4 regions of the Kitasatospora sp. NPDC022785 genome follow, and region 1 is predicted to be linked to each of the others. Evidence: predicted binding sites of a transcription regulator. Region 1 holds the regulator's gene; each other region holds the start of a gene.

Region 1 (7,433 bases):
CAGCCGGCGGCGCTCGGCGCCCAGCACGGCCGGCGCGTACTCCAGCGCGTCGTCGCCGTCGGCGTCGGTCACCCAGAGCACGCCCTGGCCGCCGTCCTCGCCCGGCACCACCCGGGCCAGCCGGCCGCGCACGCCGGGCGTCTCGTCCAGCACCCGGGCGGGGCCCTCCCGGTGGGTCAGCCAGTGCACGGTGCCGCGGACCACGACGGCGCCGGCCCGGCCGGTGCGGTCGGGCGCGGCGCTCTCCAGCCAGTGCGCGGCCGGGACCGGGCGCGGCCGTCGCCCCGCCCGCGGCCCCGCCAGCCGGACGTCCAGCCGGCGCGCCCCGGCGCCGTCCGGCCCGCCCGTGCCGTCCGGACTGTCCGGGCCGTCCAGGTTGTCCAGCAGCCAGAGGTCACCGGCCCGGTGCCAGACCACCCGGGTGCCGTCGGTGGCGGCGTTGCGGGCGTAGAAGCCCTCCGGGGAGGTGGTGTGACGGCGCAGGTCGGTGCCGTCCGGGAGGCTGGAGTACAGCTCGCCGACGCCCTCGTGGTCCGAGAGGAAGGCGATCCTGGACGCGCCCGGCCCGCCAACCCAGAGCGGGGAGTCGAGCTGTCCGTCCAGCTCCTCGTGGACGCGGACGAACTCGTCGCGGCCGATCCAGAGCTTGCCGGCCTGGCCGCCCCGGTACCGCTTCCACCAGGCCGGGTCCCGGTTGTTCGCCGAGACCAGCAGCACCCTCCCCCCGCCTCCGGCCGGGGCCGCCCCCGTGCCGTCCGGCTCGAACGCCAGGCCCCCGACCGGCCCGTACGGCAGCCGGACCGGCTCGCCGCCGTCCAGCGGCACGGCGTGCGCCCAGGTGCGGCGCAAGGTGGCCTGACCGGCGGTGGTGGTGGCGATCGGGCGGCCGTCGGCCGTCCAGCCCTGCACCTGGGTCTGGTCGCTGCCCCAGTACGTCAGCCGCCGGGACGGGCCGCCGTCCACCGGCGCGAGGTGCACCTCGGGCGCGCCGTCCCGGGTGGAGGTGAAGGCGATGTACCGCCCGTCCGGGGAGAACCGCGGCCTTCGGACCGGGACGTGATCGGCCGTCAGCCGCCAGGCCCGGCCGCCGTCCAGCGGGGCGAGCCAGACGTCGTTCTCGGCCACGAAGGTGACCAGGTCACCGTGCAGATGCGGGTGGCGCAGGTAGGCGCCGGCAGGGGTGCTCGGAGATTCGCTCACACGGTCAGCCTAGACAGGTCCGCACACGATGCACCCGGGTTTTCCGCAACAGCCGACCCGTGTGGGGGACACTCCTCCACGTCTCCGGGACCGGGGCACGACCGCCGGGGCGCCCGGCCGCGGGCCCGGCGGCTCAGCTCCAGCGGCCGGTGCGGCCCAGCAGCAGGGCGCCGGCGGCCACGCCCGCCGTCGAGGTGCGCAGCACCGACGGGCCGAGCCGGTACGGCCTTGCGCCGGCCTCGGCGAAGGCGGCCAGCTCGTCCGGGGAGACCCCGCCCTCGGGGCCGACCACCAGCACGATGTCCCCGCCCGCCGGCAGGGCGGCACCGGCCAGCGGCTCGGCGCCCTCCTCGTGCAGCACCGCGGCGAGCGCGGCACCGGCCAGGACGGGCGCCAGCTGCCGGGTGGTCACCGGCTCGCGGACCTCGGGGAAGCGCAGCCGGCGGGACTGCTTGCCCGCCTCGCGGGCGGTGGCCCGCCACTTGGCGAGCGCCTTGGCGCCGCGCTCGCCCTTCCACTGGGTGATGCAGCGCGAGGCGGCCCAGGGGATCACCACGTCCACGCCGACCTCGGTCATGGTCTCCACGGCCAGCTCGCCGCGGTCGCCCTTGGGCAGCGCCTGGACGACGACGATCCGCGGCGACGGCTCGGGCTCCCGCCGGACCGCGGCCACCGTCACGTCGACGGCGTCCTTGCCGTGCACGGCCGCCACCGTGCCGTCCACGCCGAGGCCCAGCCCGTCCGCGAGGGTCACCGCCTCGCCGGGCTCCAGCCGCTTCACGGCGGCGGCGTGCCGCCCCTCCGGACCGTCCAGCCGGACCACCGCGCCGGGGGCGGCGATGGCGAGCTGCGTGGTCTCGACGACGAACACGGGCGCGGTCATGGGGGTTCCCTGAGGTCTCTGTGCGGTGGAACGACGGCGCCCGGTGACCCCGTCCGGGTCACCGGGCGCCGGTGCGGTCAGCGGCCGTTGAAGGCGTCCTTCAGACGGGAGAACAGCCCCTGCTGGCCCGGCGCGAACTGGCCCGAGGGCCGTTCCTCGCCGCGCAGCACCGCGAGGCGGCGCAGCAGCTCCTCCTGCTCGGCGTCGAGCTTGGTGGGCGTCTGCACCTCGACATGCACTATCAGGTCGCCCCGGCCGCCGCCGCGCAGGTGGGTGATGCCGCGGCCGTGCAGCGGGATCGACTGACCCGACTGGGTGCCGGGCCGGATGTCGACCTCCTCCAGCCCGTCCAGGGTCTGCAGCGGCACCTGGGTGCCGAGCGAGGCGGCCGTCATCGGGATGGTGACGGTGCAGTGCAGGTCGTCGCCGCGCCGCTGGAACACCGTGTGGCTGGTCTCGGCGATCTCGACGTAGAGGTCGCCGGCGGGGCCTCCGCCGGGGCCGACCTCGCCCTCGCCGGCCAGCTGGATCCGGGTGCCGTTGTCGACACCGGCCGGGATCTTGACGGTCAGCGTGCGGCGGGCGCGGACGCGGCCGTCGCCGGCGCACTCCGGGCACGGGGTCGGCACGACGGTGCCGAAGCCCTGGCACTGCGGGCAGGGGCGGGAGGTCATGACCTGGCCCAGGAAGGACCGGGTGACCTGGGAGACCTCGCCCTTGCCGCGGCACATGTCACAGGTCTGCGCGGAGGTACCGGGGGCCGCGCCCTCGCCGCTGCAGGTGGTGCAGGTGACGGCCGTGTCGACCTGGAGTTCCTTGGTGGTGCCGAAGGCGGCCTCCTCCAGGGTGATCTCCAGCCGGATCATGGCGTCCTGGCCGCGCCTGGTCCGGGAGCGCGGGCCGCGCTGGCCGGAGGCGGCGCCGAAGAAGGCGTCCATGATGTCGGAGAAGCCGAAGCCCGCCGCGCCCGCGCCGAAGCCGCCCGCACCGCCGCCGTTGGGCGACAGGGGGTCGCCGCCGAGGTCGTACACCTGACGCTTCTGCGGATCGGAGAGCACCTCGTAGGCGGCGTTGATCTCCTTGAACCGCTCCTGCGTCTTCGGGTCCGGGTTGACGTCCGGGTGCAGTTCGCGTGCCAGGCGCCGGAACGCCTTCTTGATCTCGTCCTGCCCCGCATCCCGTCGGACGCCGAGTACCGCGTAGTAGTCCGTGGCCACCAAATGCTCCGCTTGTTCCGCCTGTTGAAGTGCTTGCGACTGGTACCACCATCGGATGTCCGATGGTGGCCGTTCCTACGACTCGGCCAGGATCTGGCCCACGTACCGTGCCACCGCTCGCACCGCCCCCATTGTGCCCGGGTAGTCCATCCGGGTCGGACCGATCACACCCAGCTTGGCCACGCTCTCGTCGCCCGAACCGTAGCCCACGGAGACGATCGAGGTGGAATTGAGCCCTTCGTACGCGTTCTCCCGGCCGATCCGGACCGTCATCCCGGCGTCGGCCGTCTCACCCAGGAGGCGGAGCAGGACGACCTGCTCCTCCAGCGCCTCCAGCACCGGCTGGATGGTGAGCGGGAAGTCGTGCCCGAAGCGGGTCAGGTTGGCCGTGCCGGCCAGCATGATCCGCTCCTCGTTCTGCTCGGCGAGCGCCTCGAAGAGCGTCGCCAGGACGGTGGTGACGGCCGGCCGGTCGGCCGCCTCGAACTGGGACGGCAGCTCGTCCAGCAGCTCCGGGACCTCGGGCAGGCGCTGCCCGACGGCCCTGGTGTTGATCTTGGCGCGCAGGTCCGCCAGGACGGTCTCGCCGACCGCGCCCGGGCAGTCCACGAGCCGCTGCTCGACCCGGCCGGTGTTGGTGATCAGGACGAGCATCACCTTGGCCGGGGCCAGCGCCACCAGTTCGATGTGGCGCACGGTGGACCGGGAGAGCGAGGGGTACTGGACCACCGCGACCTGCCGGGTGAGCTGGGCGAGCAGCCGGACCGTCCGGGCGACCACGTCGTCCAGGTCGACCGCGCCGTCCAGGAAGTGCCGGATCGCCCGCCGCTCGGGCGCGCTCATCGGCTTGACCTCGGCCAGCCGGTCGACGAACAGGCGGTACCCCTTGTCGGTGGGGATCCGCCCGGCGCTGGTGTGCGGCTGGTGGATGTAGCCGTCCTCCTCCAGCGCCGCCATGTCGTTGCGGACGGTGGCCGGGGACACGCCCAGGCTGTGCCGCTCCACGAGGGCCTTGGAACCGACCGGCTCCTCGGTGCCCACGTAGTCCTGGACGATGGCGCGAAGGACCGCGAGCTTGCGGTCGTCGAGCTGGCGGACCTCACCGGCCATGGGGCACGCACCTCCGTCTTCGCACGTTGTCCGATGTGACATGTGTCCGTGTGTCTCGCTGCGGACCCCACTGGCGGGCCCCGGCTTTGGCACTCTGAACACACGAGTGCCAGAACCGTACCTGCCAGTGTAAGGCCCGGGTCCGACGGCAGGAACGGCCCGGCCACAGTGATCCTGCTTGCAGTCCGCGGCGCGCGGGTGATGCCCCGCGCCCGTCCGGGTGGCAGCATCGATAGCGGACGGCGAACAGAGGAGCAGAGATGTCGACCTCGGGCCAGCACACCCGCTTCGCACCGGACCGCGGCCTGACCGGCCGGATGGTCGGGACGATGTTCGTGATCGGGCTGTTGTACGTCGGTTTCACCGGTCTGCTGATCGCACTGCTGCGCGGGGCCTGGCCGCTGATCGTGCTGATCTCGGGCGGGCTGTTCGTCGCGCAGTTCTGGTTCAGCGACAAGATCACCGAACGGGCGATGGGCGCCCACCGGGTCACCCCGGAGCAGTACCCCCAGCTGCACGGCACCGTCGACCGGCTCTGCGCACTCGCCGACATGCCCAAACCCCGGGTGGCGGTCGCCGACAACGACATGCCGAACGCCTTCGCCACCGGCCGCAACCCCCAGAACGCCGTGGTCTGCGTCACCACCGGGCTGCTGCGGCGGCTGGATCCGGAGGAGCTGGAGGGCGTGCTCGCGCACGAGCTGTCGCACGTCGCCCACCGGGACGTCGCGGTGATGACCATCGCCGGGTTCCTCGGGGTGCTGGCCGGGGCGATGACCCGGATCGCGATGTACGGCGGCTTCATGGGCGGCGCCCGGAACAGCAACGACTCCAACGCCGCGATCGCCGCGCTGGTCATCCCGCTGGTCTCGGTCGTGGTCTACGCGATCAGCTTCCTGCTGACCCGGCTGCTCTCCCGCTACCGGGAGCTGGCCGCCGACCGGGCGGCCGCCCAGCTCACCGGCCGGCCCAGCGCGCTCGCCTCGGCACTGACCAAGGTGACCGGCCAGATCGCCGCGATCCCGACCAAGGACCTGCGCCAGGCGCAGGCGTACAACGCCTTCTACTTCGCCCCGGCGCTGAGCGCCCGGGACGTCGCCTCGCAGCTGCTCTCCACCCACCCGCCGCTGGAGCAGCGGCTGGCGCAGCTGGCGAAGATCTCGGCCCAGCTCGGCCACTGAACCGCCTCCGGCCGCCGGGCCGCTCCGGCGAGCCGGACCACCTCCGGAAGGGACCGCCGTGGGATTCCTGGACACGCTGTTCGGCCGCACCAAGCCGGTCAGGCCCGACCTCGACCAGCTGTTCGGCGTACCGTCCGCCGCGCTGACCCTGGAGGCGGCCTCCGACTTCCGGCCCACCGGCGTCGGGTCGGTCTGCTTCGCCTCCGTCGAGGGCGGGGCGTTCGGCGAGGTCGAGCGGCAGGTACGGGCGCTGCTGGACGCCGACACCGAACGCGGCGGCGTCCCGGTGGAGGCCTCCAAGGACGCGTACGGGTACTCCTGGCTGCTCGCCCGGCACACGCCCGAGGAGCTGCCGGAGCTGGTCAACGACCTGCACGCGGTCAACAGCGAGCTGGAGGCGAACGGCTTCGGGCCTCAGCTGCTCTGCTCGCTGGTCGCCTTCCGCGACGCCGAGGGGCAGCCGCTGGCGCTGGTCTACCTGTACAAGCGCGGCACCTTCTACCCGTTCGCGCCGGTGCCGGGCGGCGGGGAGAAACGGAACAGCCCGCTGGAGCTGCAGGTCAACGCCATGCTCGGGAACGACCTGCGGCTGGAGAAGGACCTCACCCGCTGGTTCCCGGTCTGGGGCGCGCCGGGTCTGTGACCTCGGCCGGCCGGAATCCGCCGGCCGCCGCCCCCACCGACCACGTCCCGGACGCCCCTGAGGGCGACCGCCCCGGCCACGCCCCGGCCACGCTGTGGCCCTGCGGGCAGGGATCGCGGGTGTCCCGGCGGTCGGCTCACCGCTCACGGGCTGACGCCTCCTAGACTCCGGGGAATGCGCAGCCGCCAGTACGGACCCGACCTGACCCCGCCGTGGAAGAAGCAGCAGCCCGCCCCGGAGGTGCCCGCCGAGCGCGACCTCGTGGTGGAGGAGGCGGCGACCGGCTTCTGCGGGGCGGTGGTGCGCTGCGAGAAGACCGCCGAGGGGTTCACCGTCACCCTGGAGGACCGCTTCGGCAAGCACCGGGTCTTCCCCCTGGTGCCGCGCGGATTCCTGCTGGAGGGCCGGACGGTCACCCTGGTCCGCCCCGCCGGCCCGGCGCCCGCGCGCACCCCCGGCCGGACCGCCTCCGGGTCGGTGGCCGTCCCCGGCGCCCGCGCCCGGGTGGCCCGGGAGTCCCGGATCTACGTCGAGGGCCGGCACGACGCCGAGCTGGTCGAGCGGGTCTGGGGCGACGACCTGCGGATCGAGGGCGTGGTGGTCGAGTACCTGGAGGGCATCGACGACCTGCCCGCGGTCGTCGCCGACTTCGCCCCCGGCCCGGGCCGGCGCCTCGGCGTCCTGGTCGACCACCTGCTCCCCGGCACCAAGGAGCACCGCATCGCCGCCCGGGTCACCGGCGACGCCGTCCTGGTCGTCGGCCACCCCTTCATCGACGTCTGGCAGGCCGTGAAGCCGTCCAGCGTCGGCATCCCCGGCTGGCCGGACGTGCCGTACGAGGAGGAGTGGAAGGAGGGCGTCTGCCGCCGCCTCGGCTGGCCGGTGGACACCCCCGCCGCCTGGAAGCGCATCCTCGCCTCGGTGGACTCCTACCGGGACCTGGAGCCGGCCCTGCTGGCGAAGGTCGAGGAGCTGATCGACTTCGTGACGCTGCCGGACTGAGCGTTCGGGCGTCGGTCCGGAACGGCGGGGCGACGGCTGGGACGGCGTCGGCGGACGTCAGTCCACCAGGTCGCGGACGACCGCGTCGGCCAGCAGACGGCCCTGCAGGGTCAGCACGGCGCGGCCGGCGGCGTACGGCCCGGCGGCGAGGAGTCCGTCCTCGTGGTGACGGGCGGCGGCCTTGAGGCCGGCGCCGG
Region 2 (7,433 bases), on a different contig from region 1:
TGAGACCGGGTCGGTGAAGGACGGCCGCTGGCGGTCGAAGGCGAGCTTCAGCGCCCACTGCGCGCCCCAGCCGACCAGGGTCTGTGCCACCACCCAGCCGGCCAGCACCCGTGCGCCGATCAGCCAGAGCCAGAGCGCGGCGAGGCCGAGCAGCGTCCGCATGGTGATCGTGCCGCCGATGTCGGAGAGCGTCTGCACCGAGGCGGTCCAGGCCGTGTGCTCCCGGGCGTAGCGGTGCGTGCTGTCGATCCACGCGTGGTCGAACCGGGCGAGCGGGTGCCACCCGGTCTGCACGAGCGCCGCCAGGATGCCGAACAGCACGGCACAACCGGTCGCGAGCGCCACGTGCCGGCGAAGGTGCCGACTACGCGGGGTGATGGGCGACGAGCTGTTGGTCAGGTGCATGGCTGACACCTTCCCAGTGCGGTGTGCCCAGCGGGCGCTCGACCGATAGCGATTTGGCATCTTTTGTGCGGAGGACCTGCGTGCGCCGGGGCGTGGGTGCGGGTGGAATCCCGGTGGCGTGGGAACGCAGGCGGCGGCCCGGAGGTTCACGAAGGAAAGGGGTGGAGCGGTGAAGGGGCTGCGAAGGGACGAGCGCCGCGCCGCTCCGAACCGGTCACCCGATAGACACCCGATGCACCGGAGTGGTCACCCTCCGTCCATGACCGGGGTGAAAACCGGCAGGATACTGCATCGCTGGAAGAATCTGAGCGACTTGGGAATGTTGTCCGGAATCTGTTCGTTGGATCGTTACGTGTGAGCCCCGTGGGGCCCGCACTTCTTGCCCTCTCAGGGCAGGCAGGCAGACCTCGGCAACACCAGCAAAGGGAGCAAGCATGGCCACCCGTGCCGTCGTTCGCGACAGGGCCGACCGGACTCGCGCGGCCCGCCCGACCAACCTTGAGGCCGACCGTGACCTGGTCGGTATGTACCTCGACGAGATCGCCAGGACGCCCCTGCTCGATGCCGCCGAGGAGGTCGAGCTCTCGCTGCGGATCGAGGCCGGCGTGTACGCCCAGCACCTGCTGGACGGAGGAGAGCTGCCCAAGGGCGTCGAGCGCGAGGAGCTCGAAGCGATAGCCGAGGATGCCGAACGCGCCAAGGACGTCTTCATCCGCTCCAACCTCCGTCTCGTGGTCGCCGTCGCCCGTCGCTACCCGCGCAGCGGGCTGCCGCTCCTGGACCTCATCCAGGAGGGCAACGCCGGCCTGGTGAGGGCGGTCGAGAAGTTCGACTACGCGAAGGGCTTCAAGTTCTCCACCTACGCGACCTGGTGGATCCGGCAGGCGATCACCCGGTCGATCGCCGACCAGTCGCGGACGATCCGCCTGCCCGTCCACCTGGTCGAGGAGCTGGGCCGGATCCGGAGGGTGCAGCGCGAGAAGTCCAAGGAGCTGGGCCGCGAGGCCGAGCCGGCCGAGATCGCGGCCGAGCTGGACACGACCGAGGCGCGGATCAAGGACGTGCTGGACTGGGCGCGCGACCCGGTGAGCCTCAACATGTCCGTCGACGACGAGGGCGAGACCCAGTTCGGTGACCTCGTCGAGGACACCGGGGCGACGTCCCCGGAGGACGCCGTGATGGTCATGCTCCGCCGCGAGGAGCTGGACGACCTGATCGGGCGGCTGGACGACCGTACGGCGTCGATCATCCGGTCCCGGTACGGGATGGAGGACGGTCGCGAGCGGACTCTGACCGAGGTCGGCAAGCAGCACGGGCTGACCCGCGAGCGGATCCGCCAGATCGAGAAGCACGCGCTGGCCGAGCTGAAGAAGATCGCCGACCATGCGGGCTTCGAGGCCGCCTGAGGGCCTGCGGGCCGCCTCGGCCGCCCCGACTGCTGTTCCCGGGCCCTGGTGTGGAACGCGCCCCGCACCAGGGCCCGCCTGCGTGCCCGGACGGTGGGTCGGCGTCGGGGCCGGTGCCGGCGCCGGGAGCTTCTAGGCTGGAGGAGTGGACAACGTGCAAGACGGAGGCCGGCCGGTGACCGAGCAGAAGCCCGTGCGGGACGGCGCACCGACCGAGGACCAGGACCGGACGGCGACCACGGGCCCCGCGCCGACCACGGACCCCGCGCCGACCGAGGCCCCTGCCGCCCCCGCCGCCGAGGCGGCGCCCAAGGCGCGGCTGGTCTTCCGCGACCCGCTGGACCAGCAGTCCCGGGACGACAGCGATACCGGCTGGGGCGGCCGCCCGGCCGCGGGGGAGAGCAGCGGGCGGGGGCTGGACTGGTACCTGAGCCAGCGCCCGCCGCACCACGGCGACTGACCGGGGCCCGGGGCGCGCCGAGCCGCCGCGCCGGACCGCCCTGAACCGGACCGCCCTGAACCGAACCGAGCGGCCCGGCAGCGCGGCACAGCTCAACTCACTGCAGCGCAGCGCAGCGCTGCGCGGCGCCGGCCGGCTCAGCGCTGCTGCGTGACCAGCGCATCGCGGATCTGGGTGAGCAGGACGACCTCCTTGGCGTCTGCCTCCGCCTGGGCCGCGGCAAGGGTTTTGCGCTTGGCGGTGTACTTGATCATGGGCAGGACCAGACAGAAGTAGACGACGGCCGCGGTGATCAGGAACTGCAGGGCCGCGCTCAGCACGGAGCCCCAGAGGATCAGGACGCCGGATGTGACCTCGCCGCTCGAGCTCAGCTCACAGGGACCCTTGAGGCAGGACGTGTAGGAGTTCAGGTCCTTGGGGCCATATGCGCCGACAATCGGATTGATCACGCCCTTGACGAAGGCGTTGACGATGTTGGTGAATGCCGCGCCGATGACCACGGCGACGGCGAGATCGACGACATTTCCACGCAGCAGGAATTCTTTGAAGCCTTTCATGCCGCGTGAACGACGAAGTCGTTGTCCGGTTACGGGTGATCTTCGCCGCCATCCGATTGACAACCCGTTTGGTGGACGGGCGCGGCTCCGGGCGGTGACAGGCCCGCCCATGCGGGCCCGGACGCCAGTGCCGCGGCCACGGCGAGAAGGAGCAGCGCGGGCAGCCCCGGCCGGTGCCGCAGGGCCTGCCGGAGCCGGTGGAGCCGGCCGGACCCGCGCCGGATCGGCGGGAACGACGGCACCTCCCGCCGTGGCGGGACGGCGGGCGCGGGGAGCGGGAACGGAAGGGGGAGGCTCGTGGTCGTCATGGGCACCGCCGGTGGTCGCAGGGCGCCGGCTCCGGGTGGGCCGGCTTCTGATGACGCACACTCTGGGCGGCTCGCAGGTCCGGCGGAAGGGCTTTCCCGGAACCTGTGGAAAACCCGGGGCTGTGGATGAACTCCGTCACCCGCACGGGCTAATTCAATGGTCGCGGGAATTCCATGTGACCGCAGGAGCGCCCCATGACCGCAGGAATCCCCCATGACCGCAGGAATCCCCATGACCGCGGGGGCGCAAGAGGGATCGGGGAGCGCGATAGGGCCCGGGAATACAAAAGGGGAAGGTCGGGAACGCGAAAGGCCCGCGGGCCCCGCCGGAGCGGGGTCAACGGGCCTTTCGAAAGCCTGGGATCAGCCGGCCGGCTTCGCCGCGGCCGCCGGAGCGGGGCTCGCCGCGGGGGCGGAGCCGCCCGAGGACGAGGCCGGGGCGGTCGAGGAGGACGAGGTCGACGAGGACGAACCCGCGCCCACCGAGCTGGTGGAGGACGAGCGGCTGTCGGTCCGGTAGAAGCCGGAACCCTTGAAGACCACACCCACGGCCGAGAAGACTTTGCGGAGCCGTCCCTGGCAGTCGGGGCACGTGGTCAGCGCCTCGTCGGTGAACTTCTGCACCGCCTCCAGGCCGTTGCCGCACTCGGTGCACTGGTACTGGTACGTGGGCACTTGTCTTCCTCCTGGCACTCTCGCCTGATGAGTGCTAACGATGGTCAATGATGCGGCATTCCGCTGCATCAGTCCAGCGACTCGAATGTGAGATGAGCCGGGGGCCGCCGTGTGGCGACCCCCGCGTGAGTGCTGTAGGCGCTCGGCTCAGCCCTTGGCCGCACCCACCAGCTGCCGCGTCACGGGCCGCTCGCCGCCGCCCGCGACCACCGTGCTCGTGGCGCTCGGCGCGACCAGCAGGTGCCGCAGCACGACCAGAGCGACCAGGCCCAGCCCGGCGCCGGCCACCGGCACCAGGAACCCGGCCGACGGCCCGTGGCTGTCGATCAGCCGCCCGGCCACCGTGGAGCCGGTCGCCAGGCCGAGGCCGATGGCGCCGGTCAGCCAGGTGAAGGCCTCCGTCTTGGCGCCGTCCGCGACCAGCGTCTCGACCAGGGTGTAGCCGGTGATCAGCGTAGGCGCGATGGCCAGGCCGCAGACGAGGCCGGCGACGGACAGCGCGACCAGGTTGGGCATCGCCCAGAGCGTCGAGCATCCCAGCACCAGCAGCGCGTAGCTGGCCAGCAGCCGCTGCTGGGCGGCCCGGCGCCAGGCGATCATGCCGTAGAGCACACCGGCCAGCATCGAGCCGCCGGCGAAGATCCCGTACACCGTGCCGTTGGCACCGGGCTGGCCGACGGACTCGGTGAAGGCGGTCACCGAGACCTGCATCCCGCCGAAGACGGTGCCGACGCCCAGGAACGCGCCGGCCAGCAGCCGGACACCGGGCGAGGAGAGCGCCGAGACACGGCGGGCCCCCGGCTGGTGCGGGTGCCGGGCGGGGGCGGTGCGGCGCTGCGCGGCGAAGGCGAGCCCGCCGGCGACGGTCAGCGCGGCCTCGGCGATCAGCCCGGCCGAGGGGTTGACCGAGGTGGCGATGGCGCTGGCCAGCACGGGGCCGATCACGAAGGTGAACTCGTCCGTCACCGACTCGAAGGCGAACGCGGTGTTCAGCTTGGCCGGGGGCGCACCGTCGGCGGAGAGCTTGGCGACCCAGCGGGAGCGCACCATCGCGCCGATCTGCGGCACGCTGGCGCCGGCCGGCGCGGCGGCCAGCAGCAGGGCCCAGGCGGGGGCGTGGCCGAGCGCCAGCGCGATCAGCGCGCCGACCGAGACGGCGTGCACGATCACGCTCGGCACCAGGACGGCGGCCTGGCCGTACCGGTCGGCCAGCCGGCCGGTCTGCGGGCCGACGAGGGCCTGGGCGACGGCCGAGACGGCCGCGACGGTGCCGGCCGTGCCGTACGAGCCGTGGGTGTCGAAGACGAGCAGCAGGATGCCCAGGCTGAGCATGGCGTACGGGAGTCGCGCGGCGAAGGCGGGCGCCAGGAACGTCCAGGCGCCCGGGGTGCGCAGCAGTGCGCCGTACCCGACGCGGGCGGGGGCCTCGGTGGCGGACGCGGTGTCCGGCGAGGTGCCCGAGGGGGCGTCCATCGGGACGCCGCTGTTGTCGACCGTTCGGCGGGCCGTCACGGTCGGTCCTTCCTGCTGCCTGGTAGCGCGGAAGGGGCATGGGGTGGCCCCGACGGCGCCGAGAGTCGTCCTCTCGCGCGTCGACCGGGGTAGTTACCGGGCCGGCCCGGCGTGGTTTCCGGGGGTCTGGCCGCGGCCGCCGAGCGGTCGCGCCAACTCTGCGTCAGGCAGATGCTGGGTGTGTATCAACCATCATACATATACGCGCGTAGATGTCGCGCTTGCCTCCACAGTACAGGGCCCGTCCAAAATTGTCCTGCCAATTGAAGGTGAACGCCGGACGAACCCTTCAGGACCCCTGCCCGCGGCGCCCCAAGGCCCCCGCCCGCGGCACCCCGGGTCCACGCCCCCGTTGCGCTCCCGGCCCCCGCCCCCGTGGCGCTCCCGGCCCCCGCCCGCGACGCTCAGGCCCCCCGCCCGCGACGCTCAGGCCCCCCGCCCGTACAGCCACCCGGCGAGCTTGCCGCCCTTGTCCACGGCCCGCAGCCGCCGCTCCGCCGCCTCGCTCACGTCGTCCGTGGTGACCACCAGCAGCTCGTCGCCGCCGCGCAGCACGGTGGCCTTGTCCGGCACGAAGCTGCTCCCCTCGCGGACGACCAGGGTGACCGCCGCGCCGGCCGGCAGCCGCAGCTCGCCGATCTCCACGCCCGACATCTTCGAGTTCGGGGACAGTGCCACCGACAGCAGGTGCCCGTGCAGCTTCTCCAGCGGGGCGGACTCGATGCCGAGGTCCTGGCCCATCGAGCCCTCGCCGATCCGCAGCCACCTGGCGACCAGGGGCAGGGTCGGCCCCTGGAGCAGGGTGAAGACCACGACCAGGATGAAGACGATGTTGAAGACGTCCTGGGCCATCGGCGCGTCCGCCACCATCGGGATGGTGGCCAGCACGATGGGCACCGCCCCGCGCAGCCCGGCCCAGCTCAGCAGCGCCTGTTCGCGCGCGGGCAGCTTGAACGGCGTCAGGGTCAGCACGACCGAGAGCGGCCGCGCCACGAAGACCAGGACGGCACCGATCACCAGCGCGGGCACCACGGCCGAGCCCATCGTCTCGGGGGTGCAGAGCAGGCCGAGCAGCACGAACATGCCGATCTGACCGATCCAGGCCAGGCCGTCGGCGAAGCCGCGGACGGCCGGGCCGTGCGGAAGCTTGGCGTTGCCGAGGATGACGGCGCTGATGTAGACGGCGAGGAAGCCGGAGCCGTGCAGCAGCGCACCGCCCGCGTAGGCGAGCACGGTGAGCGCCATGACGGCGATCGGGTAGAGGCCGGAGGACGGCAGCGCGACGTGCTTGATCCCGAACGCGCCGATCTTGCCGACCGCGAAGCCGACGGCCGCGCCGATGGCCAGCTCGGCGACGATCGTGCCGGCCAGCACGTACCAGGAGTCCAGTTCGCCGGTGGTGGCGAAGGCCACGACCAGGATGACCACGGGCGCGTCGTTGAAGCCGGACTCGGCCTCCAGCAGGCCGGTCAGCCGGTGCGGCAGCGGCACCATCCGCAGGACGGAGAAGACGGCCGCGGCGTCGGTCGAGGAGACGATCGCGCCGAGCAGCATGGAGGTGCGCCAGTCGAGGCCGACCAGCCAGTGCGCGCCGGCGGCGGTGACGAAGACGCTGACCCCGACGCCGACGGTGGCGAGCACGGTGGCGGCCGGCATCACCGGTCTGACCTCACGCCAGCTGGTCTTGAGACCGCCCTCGGCGAGGATCACCACCAGGGCGGCGTAGCCGAGCACCTGGGTCAGCGCGGCGTTGTTGAAGGAGACGCCGAGGCCGTTCTGGCCGAGCGCGACGCCGATGCCGAGGTAGATCAGCAGGCTGGGCAGTCCCGACCGGGTCGAGATGCGCACGGCGACCACCGCGACCAGCAGGATCACGGAGAACTCGAGGAGCAGCTGGTTCAGGTGGTCGACATTCACGCAGGGGCACCTCGGGCAGGCTGGGGGCGGGCGGGGTGTCTGACGGCGGTGAGGCCGAAGGAGTCGACCGGAAGGCGAGGCTGGGCCCGGATGGCCGATTGCTCCCCTTGCGGATCGTTACTCAGTCTAACATTTTGCCATATCTTTAGCTTCGCCTGTGACATCGGCCTCCGCCTCCGTTCCCCGGAAGGTT
Region 3 (7,433 bases), on a different contig from region 1:
CACCGCTACCCCCGCCGTCACCGCCGCCGTCCATGACGGCACGGCCGTCCTCGCCGAGACCGACCAGGTCGACGCCAGGCGTCACGGCGAACTGCTCCTCCCCGCCATCGACCGGGTGCTGCGGACGGCCGGCGTCGACAAGCACCGGCTGACCGGAATCGCCGTGGGCGTCGGCCCGGGCCCGTACACCGGCCTGCGGGTCGGCCTGGTCACCGCCGCCGCGCTCGGCCACGCGCTCGGCGTGCCGGTGCACGGCGTCTGCACCCTGGACGCGATCGCCCACCGGGCGCGCGCCGAGGGCTTGGCCGGCGAGCCGTTCACGGTGGCCACCGACGCGCGCCGCAAGGAGGTCTACTGGGCCTCGTACGACGCCGACGGCCGCCGCACCGAGGGCCCAGCGGTGGACCGCCCGGCCGAGCTGACGCCGCAGCCGCGCGCGGTCGGCGCCGGCGCGCTGCTCTACCCGGACGCCTTCCCCGGTGCGCACGGGCCCGAGCACGTCTCGGCCGGCGCGCTGGCGGACTTCGCCGCCGCCGAGCTGGCCGCGGGCCGTGAGCTGCTGCCCAACGTGCCTCTCTACCTGCGCCGCCCGGACGCCCAGGTGCCGGCGGGCTACAAGGCGGTGCTCCCGGCGTGACCGGCCTGACCGGCGTGCCCGGTGTCACCGGCCCGAGCAGCCTGACCGGCCCGACCAGCGTCACGAGCCCCGGCGACCAGGCCGCCCCCTCGCAAGCCGCTCCTGCCAGCCCCGCCACCCTGCGCCCGATGCGCTGGTGGGACATCGCCCCGGTGATGGAGCTGGAGCTGGAGCTCTTCCCGGAGGACGCCTGGTCCACCGGGATGTACTGGTCCGAGCTCGCCGAGGCCCACCCCGGTGGCACCCGCCACTACACCGTCGCCGCCACCGCCGACGGCGCGATCGCCGGGTACGCCGGGCTGATGGTGGTGGCCGGCGAGGGCGACGTGCAGACCATCGCCGTCGGCCACCGCCACCAGGGCTCCGGTCTCGGCGCGGCGCTGCTCGTCGACCTGATCCGGGAGGCCGCCCGGCGCGGCTGCGCGGAGCTGCTGCTGGAGGTGCGGGTGGACAACCCGCGCGCCCAGCGGCTGTACGAGCGGTTCGGCTTCGAACCGGTCGGCATCCGGCGCGGCTACTACCAACCGGCCAACGTCGACGCGCTGGTGATGCGCCTCGACCACCCAAGCATCGAACCGAAGGACCTGAAGGAAACCCGCCATGGCTGACGAACCGCTCGTCCTCGGCATCGAGACCTCCTGCGACGAGACCGGCGTCGGCATCGTGCGGGGCACCACCCTGCTCGCCGACGCGGTCGCCTCCAGCGTCAACGACCACGCCCGCTTCGGCGGCGTGGTGCCGGAGATCGCCAGCCGCGCGCACCTGGAGGCGATGGTCCCGACCATCCAGCGCGCCCTCGACACCGCCGGCATCAAGGCGAGCGACCTGGACGGCATCGCCGTCACCGCCGGCCCCGGCCTGGCGGGCGCGCTGCTGGTCGGCGTCAGCGCGGCCAAGGCGTACGCCTGGGCGCTGGACAAGCCGCTGTACGGGGTCAACCACCTCGCCTCGCACATCTGCGTGGACCAGCTGGAGCACGGCCGGCTGCCCTCGCCCACGATGGCCCTGCTGGTCTCCGGCGGGCACTCCTCGCTGCTGCTCAGCGAGGACATCACCAGTGACGTCCGCCCGCTCGGCGCGACCATCGACGACGCGGCCGGCGAGGCCTTCGACAAGGTGGCCCGCGTGCTCGGGCTGGGCTTCCCCGGGGGCCCGGTGGTCGACCGCACCGCCCGCGAGGGCGACCCGAAGGCGATCGCCTTCCCGCGCGGCCTGACCGGCCCGAAGGACCCTGAGTTCGACTTCTCCTTCTCCGGCTTGAAGACCGCCGTCGCCCGCTGGGTGGAGGCCAAGCGCCGGGCGGGCGAGGAGGTGCCGATCGCCGACGTGGCGGCGTCCTTCCAGGAGGCGGTGACCGACGTGCTCACCCGCAAGGCGGTCAAGGCCTGCCGGGACAACGGCGTCGACCACCTGATGATCGGCGGCGGGGTCGCGGCCAACTCGCGGCTGCGCGAGATGGCCCAGCAGCGCTGCGACAAGGCCGGCATCCGGCTGCGGGTGCCGCGTCCGGGCCTGTGCACCGACAACGGCGCGATGGTCGCCGCGCTGGGCTCCGAGATGGTCTGGCGCGACCGTGCGCCGTCCGCCTTCGACCTCTCGGCCGACTCCTCGCTGCCGGTCACCGAGGTCCACGTGCCGGGTGTGCCGACCGGTCACGGGGACGTCCACGGCCAGGCGTACCGGGCGCTGGGCGGGGAGAAGTGACCACGACCGCCGCCATGTGGGAGGCCCGCGCCGCCGACGGGCGCGGTGCCGAGCTGGCCGCCTGGGTGCGCGGGACCGCGCTGCCCGCGCTGCGCGGCTCAGGCGGCCTGGTCCGCACCGAGCTGTTCGGCGCGCCGGGCGACCGCGTGCTGCTCATCACCTGGTGGACGGGCGAGCCGGTGCCGGTGGCCGAGCCGCCCGCCGCACTGGTCGGCCGCCCGGTGCACCGCTGGTCCTTCGTCAGCGAGCATGTGGAGTAGCCGCTCGTAGGCCTGTCCGGGAACCGAACGCCCGACCGTTACCGTGCATAGCTGAGAGAAAGCTGGACGGGACCGGGGAGCGCGGCGCGGTGAAGAGGTACGGGCGGAGCAGGACGAGGACGTACGCGGTGGGGGCGCTGGCCCTGCTGGCCGCCGCCACCGGGTGCGGCAGCAGCGGCGGGTCCGGCAAGGCGGCCATGGTCGCCACCCCGCCCCCGACGGCCGCCCGGTCCGCGGCGACGCCCGCCCCGGACGGCCAGGCTCCCGCCGCCACCACGCCCGCCGCGGCACCCGCCGCCGGGGACGCGGCGGCCTGGGCGAAGTGGAACCTCAAGCCGCTGGCGCCCGCGCCGGCGGCGCCCGCCGACAAGCCGGTCAAGCTCCAACGGACCGGCCCCGTACCGGTGTTCAGCGAGGTGAAGACCACCGACAAGGTCGTCTTCATCACCATCGACGACGGCGCCGAGAAGGACCCGAAGTTCGTCGAGATGCTGACCGAGCTCAAGGTGCCGGTCTCGATGTTCCTGACCCGGGACATAGTCAAGGACAACTACGGCTACTTCAAGCCGCTCCAGGCGCTCGGCAACCACATCCACAACCACACCGTGGACCACGCCCAGATGAGCAAGGTCGCGCCGGAGAAGCAGAAGTCCGAGATCTGCGACGCCCAGGCCGCGCTCACCCAGCAGTACGGCACCGCGCCGCTGCTGTTCCGCCCGCCGTACGGGGACGGCGCCAACACGCCGGCGCTGAACACCTCGGTGCAGCAGTGCGGGCCGCGGGCGATCGTGCTCTGGCGCGAGTCGATGCAGATCCACGACATGCAATACCAGGCCGCCGACAAGAAGCTGAAGCCCGGCGACATCGTCCTCGCCCACTTCCGCGGCCCGAAGGACCTCAAGGGCGAGACGATGACGCAGATGTTCGGCGAGATGCTGGCCCGGATCCAGGAGCAGGGCTTCGCGGTGGCCCGGCTGGAGGACTACATCCAGGCGCCCGCCGGCTGAGCGGGCACTACGGGAACGTGACCGGCTGACCGAGCATCATCAGCGGGCCGTGGTCGGTACGGCTGAGGATCACCGTGACGGAGTTCGGGCCGCTCGGCTTCAGCTGGCGGCGCAGCTCCTCCGGGGTGATCGCCATCCCGCGCTTCTTGATCACCACCGTGCCGACGGCCCGCTCGCGCAGCAGGGCCTTCAGCTTCTTGATGTGGAACGGCAGTACGTCGGTCAGCTCGAAGGCGTGCGCGTACGGGGTGGCGACCAGCTCGTCCGAGGTGAGGTAGGCGATCTTCGGGTCGATCAGCCGGCCGTTGACCTGCCCGGCCACCTCGGCGACCAGGTGGGCACGGATCACCGCGCCGTCCGGCTCGTACAGGTAGCGGCCGACCGGGCCGGCCGGCGGGTCGGGCAGGTCGCCGCCGGCGAGGCTGGCCTGCCGGGGGAGCAGGGTGGCCCGGTGCGGGCGCTCGGCCCTGGTGCCGAACCAGAGCACCGCCTCCTTGACGTCGCCGTGGTCGGAGACCCACTCGGCCTCGGCGTCGGCCGGGACGGCCTCGTGCGGGATGCCGGGGGCCACCTTCAGCGCGCCGATCGGGGTGCGCCGGCCGGCCTCGATCGCCCAGGAGAGCGGTGGGGCGTACGCCTCGGGGTCGAACACCCGGCCGCGCGAGGTACGGCGGGCAGGGTCGGTGAAGACCGCGTCGAAGCCGGTGACGTCGACCTCCGCGACGTCCGCGCAGCGCACCTCGACCAGGCCGTCCAGGCCCAGCGCGGCGGCGTTGGCGGCGGTGGCGGCGCAGGCCGCCGGGTCCTTGTCGACCGCGAGCACCTCGATCCCCGCCCGCGCCAGCGCCAGCACGTCCCCGCCGATCCCGCAGCAGAGGTCGGCCAGCCGGCGAACCCCCAGCTCGGCGAAGCGCCGCGCCCGCCATTCGGCGACGCTGCGCCGGGTGGACTGCTCGACCCCGTTGGGCGTGAAGTACATCAGGTCGGCGTCCTCGCCGAACTTGGCCCGGGCCCGCTGCCGCAGCCGTGCCTGCCCGAACGCCGCCGACACCAGCCCGGCCGGGTGCTCCCGCCGCAGCCGGGTGGCCAGCGCCAGCTCCTCCTCGGGCGCGAACTCGCGCAGCTCGGCGAGCAGGGCTTGGCCCTCGGGGGTCAGCAGGGGCTGCAGGTTCTCGGTCTCCACAGGGCCATTCTCGCCGGTCACCTGCCGGGGAAGCCCGCGAAGGCCCGGACCGGCGGGAGCAACGGAGGCCCCCGGTGTCGCACATGTGTGCGGCTGATCATCCCGCTGCCGAAGCGGACGGGCGCGCCGTTGGCACTCTGGTTGACTGAGTGCTAACCGCGGCCTATGGTCGTCCTTGGCACTCTCCACCAGGAGAGTGCTAACGCGAAGAAGCGTGTCTGACCCCCGCGACGGCAGGCCCGCAGGTTCGCCACTACCCGTTAGACAACCCCGTAATCTCCGAAGGGGAGCTCGGACGTGACCACCAGCAGCAAGGTTGCCATCAAGCCGCTCGAGGACCGCATCGTGGTCCAGCCGCTCGACGCCGAGACCACCACGGCCTCCGGCCTGGTTATCCCGGACACCGCCAAGGAGAAGCCCCAGGAGGGCGTCGTCCTGGCCGTCGGCCCGGGCCGCTTCGAGGACGGCCAGCGTCTGCCGCTCGACGTCGCCGTCGGTGACATCGTCCTGTACTCGAAGTACGGCGGCACCGAGGTGAAGTACCAGGGCGAGGAGTACCTCGTCCTCTCGGCGCGCGACGTTCTCGCCATCATCGAGAAGTAAGCAGCACCGAGAAGTCAGTCGTTCCAGCCCGCCCCGGATCCGTGTCCCAGTGACAGGGGCCCGGGGCGTGGTTGTTGGTTCACGTAGTCCGGCGGCCGGCATGCCGGCCGCAGCCCCGAGGGAATAGGGAACATGGCGAAGATCCTGCAGTTCGACGAGGACGCCCGCCGCTCGCTGGAGCGCGGTGTCAACAAGCTGGCCGACACCGTCAAGGTGACCATCGGCCCCAAGGGCCGCAACGTCGTCATCGACAAGAAGTTCGGCGCTCCGACCATCACCAACGACGGTGTCACCATCGCGCGTGAGGTCGAGCTGGACGACCCGTACGAGAACCTTGGCGCGCAGCTCGTCAAGGAGGTCGCCACCAAGACCAACGACGTCGCGGGTGACGGCACCACCACCGCCACCGTGCTGGCCCAGGCCCTGGTCAACGAGGGTCTGCGCAACGTCGCCGCCGGTGCCGGCCCGGCCGCTCTGAAGAAGGGCATCGACAAGGCCGTCGCCGCCGTCTCCGAGCACCTGCTGTCCGTCGCCCGCGAGATCGAGGGCAAGGACGACGTCGCCGCCGTCGCGTCCCTCTCCGCGCAGGACACCCAGGTCGGCGAGCTGATCGCCGAGGCGATCGACAAGGTCGGCAAGGACGGTGTCATCACCGTCGAGGAGTCCAACACCTTCGGCGTGGAGCTGGACTTCACCGAGGGCATGCAGTTCGACAAGGGCTACCTGTCGCCGTACTTCGTCACCGACGCGGAGCGTCAGGAGGCGGTCCTCGAGGACCCGTACATCCTGATCAACCAGGGCAAGATCTCCTCCATCCAGGAGCTGCTGCCGCTGCTGGAGAAGATCCTGCAGGGCGGTGCCTCGAAGCCGCTGCTGATCATCGCCGAGGACGTCGACGGCGAGGCGCTGTCCACCCTCGTGGTGAACAAGATCCGCGGCACCTTCAACGCGGTCGCCGTCAAGGCCCCGGGCTTCGGTGACCGCCGCAAGGCGATCCTGGGCGACCTGGCCACCCTGACCGGTGCCACCGTCATCTCCGAGGAGGTCGGCCTCAAGCTCGACCAGGCCGGTCTGGACGTGCTGGGCACCGCCCGCCGCGTGACCATCACCAAGGACGAGACCACCGTCGTCGACGGTGCCGGTGACTCCGAGGCCGTGGCCGGCCGCGTCGCCCAGATCAAGGGCGAGATCGCCAACACGGACTCCGACTGGGACCGCGAGAAGCTGCAGGAGCGCCTGGCCAAGCTGGCCGGCGGCGTCTGCGTCATCAAGGTCGGCGCCGCCACCGAGGTGGAGCTGAAGGAGCGCAAGCACCGCCTGGAGGACGCCATCTCGGCGACCCGTGCCGCGGTCGAGGAGGGCATCGTCGCCGGTGGTGGCGCCTCGCTCGTCCACGCCGCCAAGGTGCTGGAGGGCGGCCTGGGCCTGGAGGGCGACGAGGCGACCGGTGTCGCGGTCGTCCGCAAGGCGCTCGCCGAGCCGCTGCGCTGGATCGCCCAGAACGCCGGCCTCGAGGGTTACGTCATCACCCACAAGGTCGCGGAGCTGGAGGCCGGTCACGGCTTCAACGCCGCCACCGGCGAGTACGGCGACCTGCTGAAGGCCGGCGTCATCGACCCGGTCAAGGTCACCCGCTCCGCGCTGGAGAACGCCGCGTCGATCGCCTCCCTGCTGCTCACCACCGAGACCCTCGTGGTGGAGAAGAAGGAAGAGGAGGCCGACAACGGCCACTCGCACGGTGGTCACGGCCACTCCCACTGACGCCTGATCAGTGACCGGAGGCCCGGTCCCGCTCCTTCGGGAGCCGGGCCGGGCCTCCGGCGTTGAACGTGCTTCACCGTTCAACTATCAGCAGAATTTTGCATACGGCAAAGTTTGGCTTATAACTGAGCCATGATCGAGGCCCGCCATCTGCGCGTCCTGCGTGCCGTCGCCCGCACCGGCTCCTTCTCCGCCGCCGCTCGCGAGCTGGGCTGTACGCAGCCCGCCATCAGCCAGCAGATGAAGGCCCTGGAGAAGGCCGTCGACACCCCGCTGGT
Region 4 (7,433 bases), on a different contig from region 1:
TGGGCGTCCTGGGGCGTCAGCGCGATGACTTCGAAAATTGGTCTAGACATATGCGAAGCCTGCCACATCCGCCCGGCGGCGGCGAGCCCTGCGCGGCTTTACGCCGGGCACTCCGTCGCGCCTTCCGCCGGGCGTTCCGTCGCGTCTTCCGTCGAACGCCCGGCCGGGCGCGTGACCGGGCGTCCGGCCGGGCGTCCGATCAGGCGATGCTGTGCGCGCCACCCGCCCCGACCCCGCGCCCGATCATCAGCGGCGCCACGATCAGCGCCACCGCCACGGCGGAGATCGGCAACAGGTTCCAGAGGCCGCCGGTCGTCTGCCAGAGGGTGAACATGCTGAAGGTGGCGGTCAGCGGCAGCATCGCGAGCCCGATCGCCGCCGGCACCAGCCGGCCGCGCAGCGCCGTCAGCACCAGGAACAGCGGGACGACCACCAGCACGGCCGAGCGCGGGCCGTTCAGCATGTAGTGGGAGTCGAAGCCACCCTGGGAGGCGATCACCAGCCAGCCGCCGACCGCCGACGCCAGCACCAGGCCGCGGCTGCGCCAGGTCGGCTCGCCCAGCATCTCCCGCGGCGCCGCGATCACCAGCAGGCCGGAAAGCAGGAACGGCATCGCCGAAGAGCCGACGGCCAGGACCCCCCACGCGTTGATCCCGTCCGCCACGAAGACCTCCTTCATCCCGAGCAGCCCGGCAGCCATCACCGCCACCGAGATCACCCGCGCCTCCGCCCACCGCCCCAGCAGCGCGGCGAGGGCCAGCAGCAGCGACGCAACCGGCTGCGCGAAGGCGGCCACCAGCGTCACCACCGACGAGGTGTGCTCGAGCCGCCAGGCGAGCTGGTCCGAGTCGCCGACCCACGGGTACAGCCCGGCCCCCGCGGCCGCCCCGGCGATCAGCGGTGCGGCCAGTGCGAGCAGCCGCCCGCCGGGCGAGAAGGCGGTCAGCCGGGTGCGCACCCGCAGGCCGTACGCGGCGAGGTCGAGCGCCTCCCGGACGACGGCCGGCTTCCCGGCCTCGGCCGTGGTGTCGGAGAAGACGGCGGCGAGTTCGTCCCCGCGCTCACGGCGGTAGCGTGCCGGGTAGAACTGGAGCGCCGCCTTCATCGCGACGGTCGGCGTGTTCATGGTCATGCGAAGGTCCCCCTGGCCCTTGGGTGAAACGCGGAGAGGCGGCGTTCCGCCTCGCTGGCGACGGCGCGCAGCCGCTCCGCCTCGGTGGAGAGCGCGGCCCGGCCGGCGACGGTCAGCGCGTAGGTGCGCCGGGCCCGGCCGTCCACGACATCCTCGGCCGCGACCTCGATCAGGCCCTGCTGGAGCAGCCGGTCGAGGGCGCCGTAGAGCGTGCCGGTGCGCATCGCGACCCGGCCGCCCGAGATCGCGGCGACCTCCTGGATCAGCGCGTAGCCGTGTCTGGGGGCGTCGGCCAGTGCGGTGAGCAGAAGCAGCGTGGGCTCCTGCATGGAGCGTTCGGTCATGGAACTACATATATCGCCAAACTACCTATAGGTCCAGTGGAAGCCCCGGCCGAACCCCCGGCGCGCCGGACCACCACAATGGCTCCCATGCCGACGGACGACCTGCTCACCGCCTGGACCGCCCTGCTGCACCGCTGCGGCGCGAGCGCCGACCCCGAGCCCTACGGGCGCGACCTGCTGCACCGCTGGGCCGAGCCGCAGCGCCGCTACCACACCACCGACCACCTGCGGGCGATGCTGCACCAGGTGGACGCGCTTGCCGGGCACGCCGGGGACCCGGACAGCGTCCGCCTCGCCGTCTGGTTCCACGACGCCGTCTACCGCCCCGACCGCTCCGAGAACGAGGAACGCAGCGCCGCCCTCGCCGTCCGGGCGCTCACCGAGGCCGGCCTCCCGGAGCGGCGGACCGCCGAGGTGGCCCGGCTGGTCCGGCTCACCGTCACCCACCACCCCGAGCCCGGCGACCGCGACGGCGAGGTGCTCTGCGACGCGGACCTCGCCGTCCTCGGCACCACCCCCGAGGCGTACGCGGCGTATGCCGCCGCCGTCCGGGAGGAGTACGCCTTCGTCCCCGAGCCGGACTTCCGGGCCGGCCGGGCGGCGGTCCTGCGCCAGCTGCTCGCGCTGCCCGCGCTCTACCGCACCCCCACCGCCCACGCGCGCTTCGACGCCCCCGCCCGCGCCAACCTGGCCGCCGAACTCGCCGCACTGGAGGGCTGAGGCCCGTCGCCGGAGTCCGGTCCGCCCGACGGCAGGCGCCGGGGCCTAGGCCAGCTGCCCGACGGGGGCCACGACCATGCCCTCCTTGCCGCAGACCCAGTGCGGCTCCGGGCCCAGCTCGGGCTCGACGCTGAGCGCGTGCGGGTCCCCGTCGGCCGCGCAGGAGGCGCAGAGCGGCCAGCGGCCGTAGGCCTCCAGCAGCGCGTCCTGGACGTCCTGTGCGACCAGCCCGAGCACGTACTCGGTGCCGTCCGGCCACTGCTCCAGCCACCAGCGGCGGTGGGTCACGGCCGTCTCGACCAGCGACACCACCGCGGCGTCCGCCACGTCCTTCGCGGTCAGGTCGGCCAGGATCAGCGCCCGCGCGTTGTGCAGGGCGGTCTCGATGTCGTCGGAGGAAGCCATCCGTCCATTGTCCCAAAGTGCGCCCGGCACGAACGCCGCACGGGCGGCTCCCCGAGGGGAACCGCCCGTGCGATCAGGAAACGACCGACCCCGGAGGATCAGAAGTCCATGTCACCGCCCGGCATGCCGCCGCCGGCGGCCGCAGCGGCCTTCTCCGGCTTGTCGGCGATGACGGCCTCGGTGGTGAGGAAGAGCGCCGCGATGGAGGCGGCGTTCTGCAGCGCGGAACGGGTGACCTTGGCCGGGTCGATGATGCCCTCGGCGATCAGGTCGACGTAGGTGTTGGTGGCCGCGTTCAGGCCGTGACCGGCGGGGAGGTTGCGCACCTTCTCCACCACGACGCCGCCCTCGAGGCCGGCGTTGGTCGCGATCTGCTTGATCGGGGCCTCCAGGGCCACGCGGACGATGTTGGCACCGGTGGCCTCGTCGCCCTCGAGCTCCAGCTTGTCGAACGCGACACCGGCCTGCAGCAGCGCGACGCCACCACCGGCGACGATGCCCTCCTCGACGGCGGCCTTGGCGTTGCGGACGGCGTCCTCGATGCGGTGCTTGCGCTCCTTGAGCTCCACCTCGGTGGCCGCGCCGGCCTTGATGACGGCCACGCCGCCGGCCAGCTTGGCGAGGCGCTCCTGGAGCTTCTCGCGGTCGTAGTCCGAGTCGCTGTTCTCGATCTCGGCGCGGATCTGGTTCACGCGGCCGGCGACCTGGTCGCTGTCGCCGCCACCGTCGACGATGGTGGTCTCGTCCTTGGTGATGACCACCTTGCGGGCGGTGCCCAGCAGGTCGATGCCGGCGTTCTCCAGCTTGAGGCCGACCTCCTCGGAGATCACGGTGCCACCGGTGAGGATGGCGATGTCGCCGAGCATGGCCTTGCGGCGGTCGCCGAAGCCCGGGGCCTTGACGGCGACGGACTTGAAGGTGCCGCGGATCTTGTTCACGACCAGGGTCGACAGGGCCTCGCCCTCGACGTCCTCGGCGATGATGACGAGCGGCTTGCCGCTCTGCATGACCTTCTCCAGCAGCGGGAGCAGGTCCTTGACCGAGCCGATCTTGGAGTTGGCGATGAGGATGTACGGGTCCTCGAACGTCGCCTCCATGCGCTCCAGGTCGGTGGCGAAGTAGGCGGAGATGTAGCCCTTGTCGAAGCGCATGCCCTCGGTGAGCTCGAGCTCCAGACCGAAGGTGTTGCTCTCCTCGACGGTGATGACGCCTTCCTTGCCGACCTTGTCCATGGCCTCGGCGATGAGCTCGCCGATCTGGGTGTCGGCGGCCGAGATGGAGGCGGTGGAGGCGATCTGCTCCTTGGTCTCCACGTCCTTGGCCTGGGCCAGCAGCTGGTCCGAGACGGCGGCGACGGCCTTCTCGATACCGCGCTTCAGGGCCATCGGGTTGGCGCCGGCGGCGACGTTGCGCAGACCCTCGCGGACGAGCGCCTGGGCGAGCACGGTGGCGGTGGTGGTGCCGTCACCCGCGACGTCGTCGGTCTTCTTGGCGACCTCCTTGACGAGCTCCGCGCCGATCTTCTCGTAGGGGTCCTCGAGCTCGATCTCCTTGGCGATGGAGACACCGTCGTTGGTGATCGTGGGGGCGCCCCACTTCTTCTCCAGCACGACGTTGCGACCCTTGGGGCCGAGCGTGACCTTCACTGCGTCGGCGAGCTGGTTCATGCCACGCTCAAGGCCGCGGCGAGCTTCCTCATCAAAGGCGATGATCTTGGCCATCAGAAGTGGTCCTCCGGGACACGGTCGACTGCTCGGACCAAGGGGTGCCCGCGACGGACGGCCCTGGTGTGCGGGGGTCCTTTCCCCTACCGCTCCCGGGGGCCTCACCGACCCGGTCCGCTGTCACTCTCACGCTGTGAGTGCTAACGCCAATGATTAGCACTCTGGGTGGGCGAGTGCAAGCCCAATGGGCAACCCGCGAGCCGCACCGGCCACTCCCCGGACACGGCGACGGGCCCGTACGACATGTGTCGCACGGGCCCGTCGCGAAGCAAGAGGTGCACCAGCCGATGGGCCGAGCCGAACTCCTGGGTGCCGGAAAGGTCAGACCGCCGCGCGGACCATGTCCGCCTGCGGGCCCTTCTGCCCCTGAGAGATCTCGAACTCGACCCGCTGGCCCTCCTCAAGGGTGCGGTAGCCGTCCATCTGGATCGCGCTGTAGTGGACGAAGACGTCCGCACCACCGTCGACCGCGATGAAGCCGTAGCCCTTCTCCGCGTTGAACCACTTGACGGTGCCCTGAGCCATTCCGAACTCCCCTAGTGCTGTGCTGGCCCTTCACGCGCCCGCAGGTCGCGGGCCCGGGTCTGGTTTGAGGCCGGCCCGGGGAACCCCCCCTGGGCGCAGCCGTGCACGCCACAATCCCCCCGCCGAGCCACCGGACGGTGTCCGATGAAGGGGCGATTGCGTCGACCGCGGCTGAATGTATCCGGCTCGACGCCCTCTGCAACAGAGCCAGCCGCCGGGAATTCCCCTGGCCCGTCAGGGGACAGGACGGGCCAAAAGCCCAGAAACTTCACATTTCACGCCGGACATAGCGGACGAATTACCCAAATGCCCTCAAGAATTCTGACACCGGCCTGACATGTTTCACGGCCGCGGGCCCGGCGCCGGTCTCAGCGGCCGGACAGACACCGGCGGTACGGGGCGCAACAGGGGGGCGACGACCGGTGCGAGGGGGGAGGGGAGGCCCTCTTCCCGGCCGAGCGACACTCTACTCCGACTGGCCGGGGAAATATTCCCGCCGGAATGCGGCGCGCGGGGACGGCCCGGGAAAGCGCCCGGGCGGGCGGCCTTCACGGCGGCCCCGGAAGAATCCCGGAAGCACCTGGGACACCCCGGGAACACCCGGAAGCTCGCGGGGAAATGCGAAGGCCGTCCGGGTGTACGGAATTCCGTACACCCGGACGGCCTTCCCGTCGGCGGTGCGGCTCAGCAGCCGCCGGCCACCGCGGGAATGATCGAAACGCTCGCGCCGTCCGCGATCTCGGTCGCCAGGCCCTCCGCGAACCGCACGTCGTCGTCATTGACGTAGACGTTGACGAAACGGCGCAGCTTGCCGGTGTCGTCCAGGATCCGGGCGGCGATCCCGGCGTGGTTCTTCTCCAGGTCGGCGATGACCTCACCGAGAGTGGCACCCTCGGCGGCCACCTCGGCGGCGCCGCCGGTGTAGGTGCGCAGGATGGTCGGGATGCGGACGTTGGCGCTCATGGGGCTTCTCCTTGCGGCGGGGTGGAGGGGTCAGGCGGACGCGAGGCCGGCGTCGCGGAACGACGCCAGCGTCGGGCGGATGACGGCGGTCATCCCGGCGTCGGAGACGGCGTCCAGCGTCTTCAGGCCGTCGCCGGTGTTGATCGCGACGGTCTCCTTGGCCGGGTCCAGCTGCCCGGTCTCGACCAGCTTCTTCAGTACTCCGACGGTCACCCCGCCCGCGGTCTCGGCGAAGATGCCCTCGGTCCGGGCCAGCAGCTTGATCGCGGCCACCACCTCGGCGTCCGTCACGTCCTCGACGGCGCCGCCGGTGCGGCGGGCGATGTCCAGCACGTACGGGCCGTCGGCCGGGTTGCCGATCGCCAGCGACTTGGCGATGGTGTCGGGCTTGACGGGGCGGATCACGTCGCTGCCGGTCTTGAAGGCCACCGACACCGGCGAGCAGCCCGCCGCCTGGGCACCGAAGATCCTGTACGGCCGGTCCTCGACCAGACCGAGCCTGATCAGCTCCTGTAGCCCCTTGTCGATCTTGGTCAGCTGCGAACCCGACGCGATCGGGATCACGATCTGCTCCGGCAGGCGCCAGCCCAGCTGCTCGCAGATCTCGTACGCCAGCGTCTTCGAGCCCTCGCCGTAGTACGGGCGCAGGTTGACGTTGACGAAGCCCCAGCCCTCGCCGGCCGGGTCGCCGATCAGCTCCGAGCAGAAGCGGTTCACGTCGTCGTAGTTGCCCTCGATGCCCACCAGCTCACCGCCGTAGACACCGGCCATCACGACCTTGCCCTGCTCCAGGTCGTGCGGGATGAACACGCAGGACTTGAAACCGGCCCGGGCGGCCGCGGCGCCCACCGCACCGGCCAGGTTGCCGGTCGAGGAGCAGGAGAGCGTGGTGAAACCGAACGCCCGCGCCGCCTCGATCGCACAGGCGACCACGCGGTCCTTGAACGAGTGGGTCGGGTTCCCGGAGTCGTCCTTGATGTGCAGCTGGGCGGTGAACCCGAGCTCGCGGCCCAGGTTGTCCGCCTTCACCAGCGGGGTCCAGCCGGGGTTCAGGTTGGGCTTCCCGGCCACGTCGGCCGGCACGGGCAGCAGCGGCGCGTACCGCCAGATCGACGCCGGCCCGGCCTCGATCCGCTTGCGCAGCTCCTCCGCGGCCTCGCCGCCGAAGTCGTACGCGATCTCCAGCGGCCCGAAGCACTCCAGACAGGCGAAGCTCGGACCGAGCGGGAACCGGCTACCGCACTCGCGACAGGACAGGGCGGCGGCGGGGCCGAGGTCAACGGTTGCGGGTGCGGCGCCAGAAGGAGTCGTCGCAGTGATAGCCATGATGGCGGAGGCCTCTCTCCTCATCTTCCCCGTGACGCGGTCGCGCCACAGGCCGGAATTGGCACCTGTCCCGCCGGGGCCTGTAACGACAGCCGCGCGAGAAGGTTGCCGGGACGTCAACGGGCCGTTCCCTCAGTCCCTCTGGATGAGCTCTGTGAAGTTGTTGGTCTTGCTCAACGGTGACCCCGGCGTGCGAAGGTCCGACCGCTGTACGAAGACTGTATCCGAAGGCGTCAACCCCGAACGGGACCGTCCGCCACGCGAGATGACCCGTCCCGGCCCTTCCCAGCCCGT

Evidence for each region. Region 1 encodes HrcA, which represses chaperone genes, less so after heat shock. Its sites were predicted from a motif close to TTNGCACTCNGNNNNNCNGAGTGCNAA; they were not measured.
Region 2: ACZ3YO_RS28220 (FmdB family zinc ribbon protein) is a predicted target of HrcA. The motif match lies at 3,823-3,849, and genes of this name have one in related genera.
Region 3: groES (co-chaperone GroES) is a predicted target of HrcA. The motif match lies at 4,921-4,947, and genes of this name have one in related genera.
Region 4: groL (chaperonin GroEL) is a predicted target of HrcA. The motif match lies at 4,479-4,505, and genes of this name have one in related genera.

Annotation. Positions count from the first base shown of each region.
Region 1 is NZ_JBVHHB010000018.1:124,537-131,969, reverse strand. Features, by position in the region: gene ACZ3YO_RS25755 (S41 family peptidase) at 1-1,200, opposite strand, end outside; gene ACZ3YO_RS25750 (16S rRNA (uracil(1498)-N(3))-methyltransferase) at 1,334-2,083, opposite strand; gene dnaJ (molecular chaperone DnaJ) at 2,161-3,300, opposite strand; gene hrcA (heat-inducible transcriptional repressor HrcA) at 3,376-4,410, opposite strand; gene htpX (zinc metalloprotease HtpX) at 4,671-5,591, shown strand; gene pspAB (PspA-associated protein PspAB) at 5,650-6,234, shown strand; gene ACZ3YO_RS25725 (DUF3097 domain-containing protein) at 6,409-7,236, shown strand; gene hemW (radical SAM family heme chaperone HemW) at 7,294-7,433, opposite strand, start outside.
Region 2 is NZ_JBVHHB010000021.1:102,978-110,410, reverse strand. Features, by position in the region: gene ACZ3YO_RS28240 (phosphatase PAP2 family protein) at 1-405, opposite strand, end outside; gene ACZ3YO_RS28235 (sigma-70 family RNA polymerase sigma factor) at 840-1,811, shown strand; gene ACZ3YO_RS28230 (hypothetical protein) at 1,987-2,271, shown strand; gene mscL (large conductance mechanosensitive channel protein MscL) at 2,409-2,828, opposite strand; gene ACZ3YO_RS28220 (FmdB family zinc ribbon protein) at 3,500-3,811, opposite strand; gene ACZ3YO_RS28215 (MFS transporter) at 3,959-5,284, opposite strand; gene ACZ3YO_RS28210 (potassium/proton antiporter) at 5,750-7,240, opposite strand.
Region 3 is NZ_JBVHHB010000008.1:155,638-163,070, reverse strand. Features, by position in the region: gene tsaB (tRNA (adenosine(37)-N6)-threonylcarbamoyltransferase complex dimerization subunit type 1 TsaB) at 1-637, shown strand, start outside; gene rimI (ribosomal protein S18-alanine N-acetyltransferase) at 766-1,245, shown strand; gene tsaD (tRNA (adenosine(37)-N6)-threonylcarbamoyltransferase complex transferase subunit TsaD) at 1,238-2,341, shown strand; gene ACZ3YO_RS15625 (hypothetical protein) at 2,338-2,601, shown strand; gene ACZ3YO_RS15620 (polysaccharide deacetylase family protein) at 2,691-3,608, shown strand; gene ACZ3YO_RS15615 (THUMP-like domain-containing protein) at 3,616-4,791, opposite strand; gene groES (co-chaperone GroES) at 5,089-5,394, shown strand; gene groL (chaperonin GroEL) at 5,527-7,155, shown strand; gene ACZ3YO_RS15600 (LysR family transcriptional regulator) at 7,288-7,433, shown strand, end outside.
Region 4 is NZ_JBVHHB010000030.1:6,776-14,208, reverse strand. Features, by position in the region: gene ACZ3YO_RS33620 (copper homeostasis protein CutC) at 1-50, opposite strand, end outside; gene ACZ3YO_RS33615 (hypothetical protein) at 200-1,132, opposite strand; gene ACZ3YO_RS33610 (PadR family transcriptional regulator) at 1,129-1,476, opposite strand; gene ACZ3YO_RS33605 (HD domain-containing protein) at 1,564-2,196, shown strand; gene ACZ3YO_RS33600 (hypothetical protein) at 2,242-2,601, opposite strand; gene groL (chaperonin GroEL) at 2,700-4,322, opposite strand; gene ACZ3YO_RS33590 (cold-shock protein) at 4,647-4,850, opposite strand; gene ACZ3YO_RS33585 (ubiquitin-like small modifier protein 1) at 5,535-5,813, opposite strand; gene thrC (threonine synthase) at 5,844-7,139, opposite strand; SAM riboswitch class I at 7,157-7,291, opposite strand.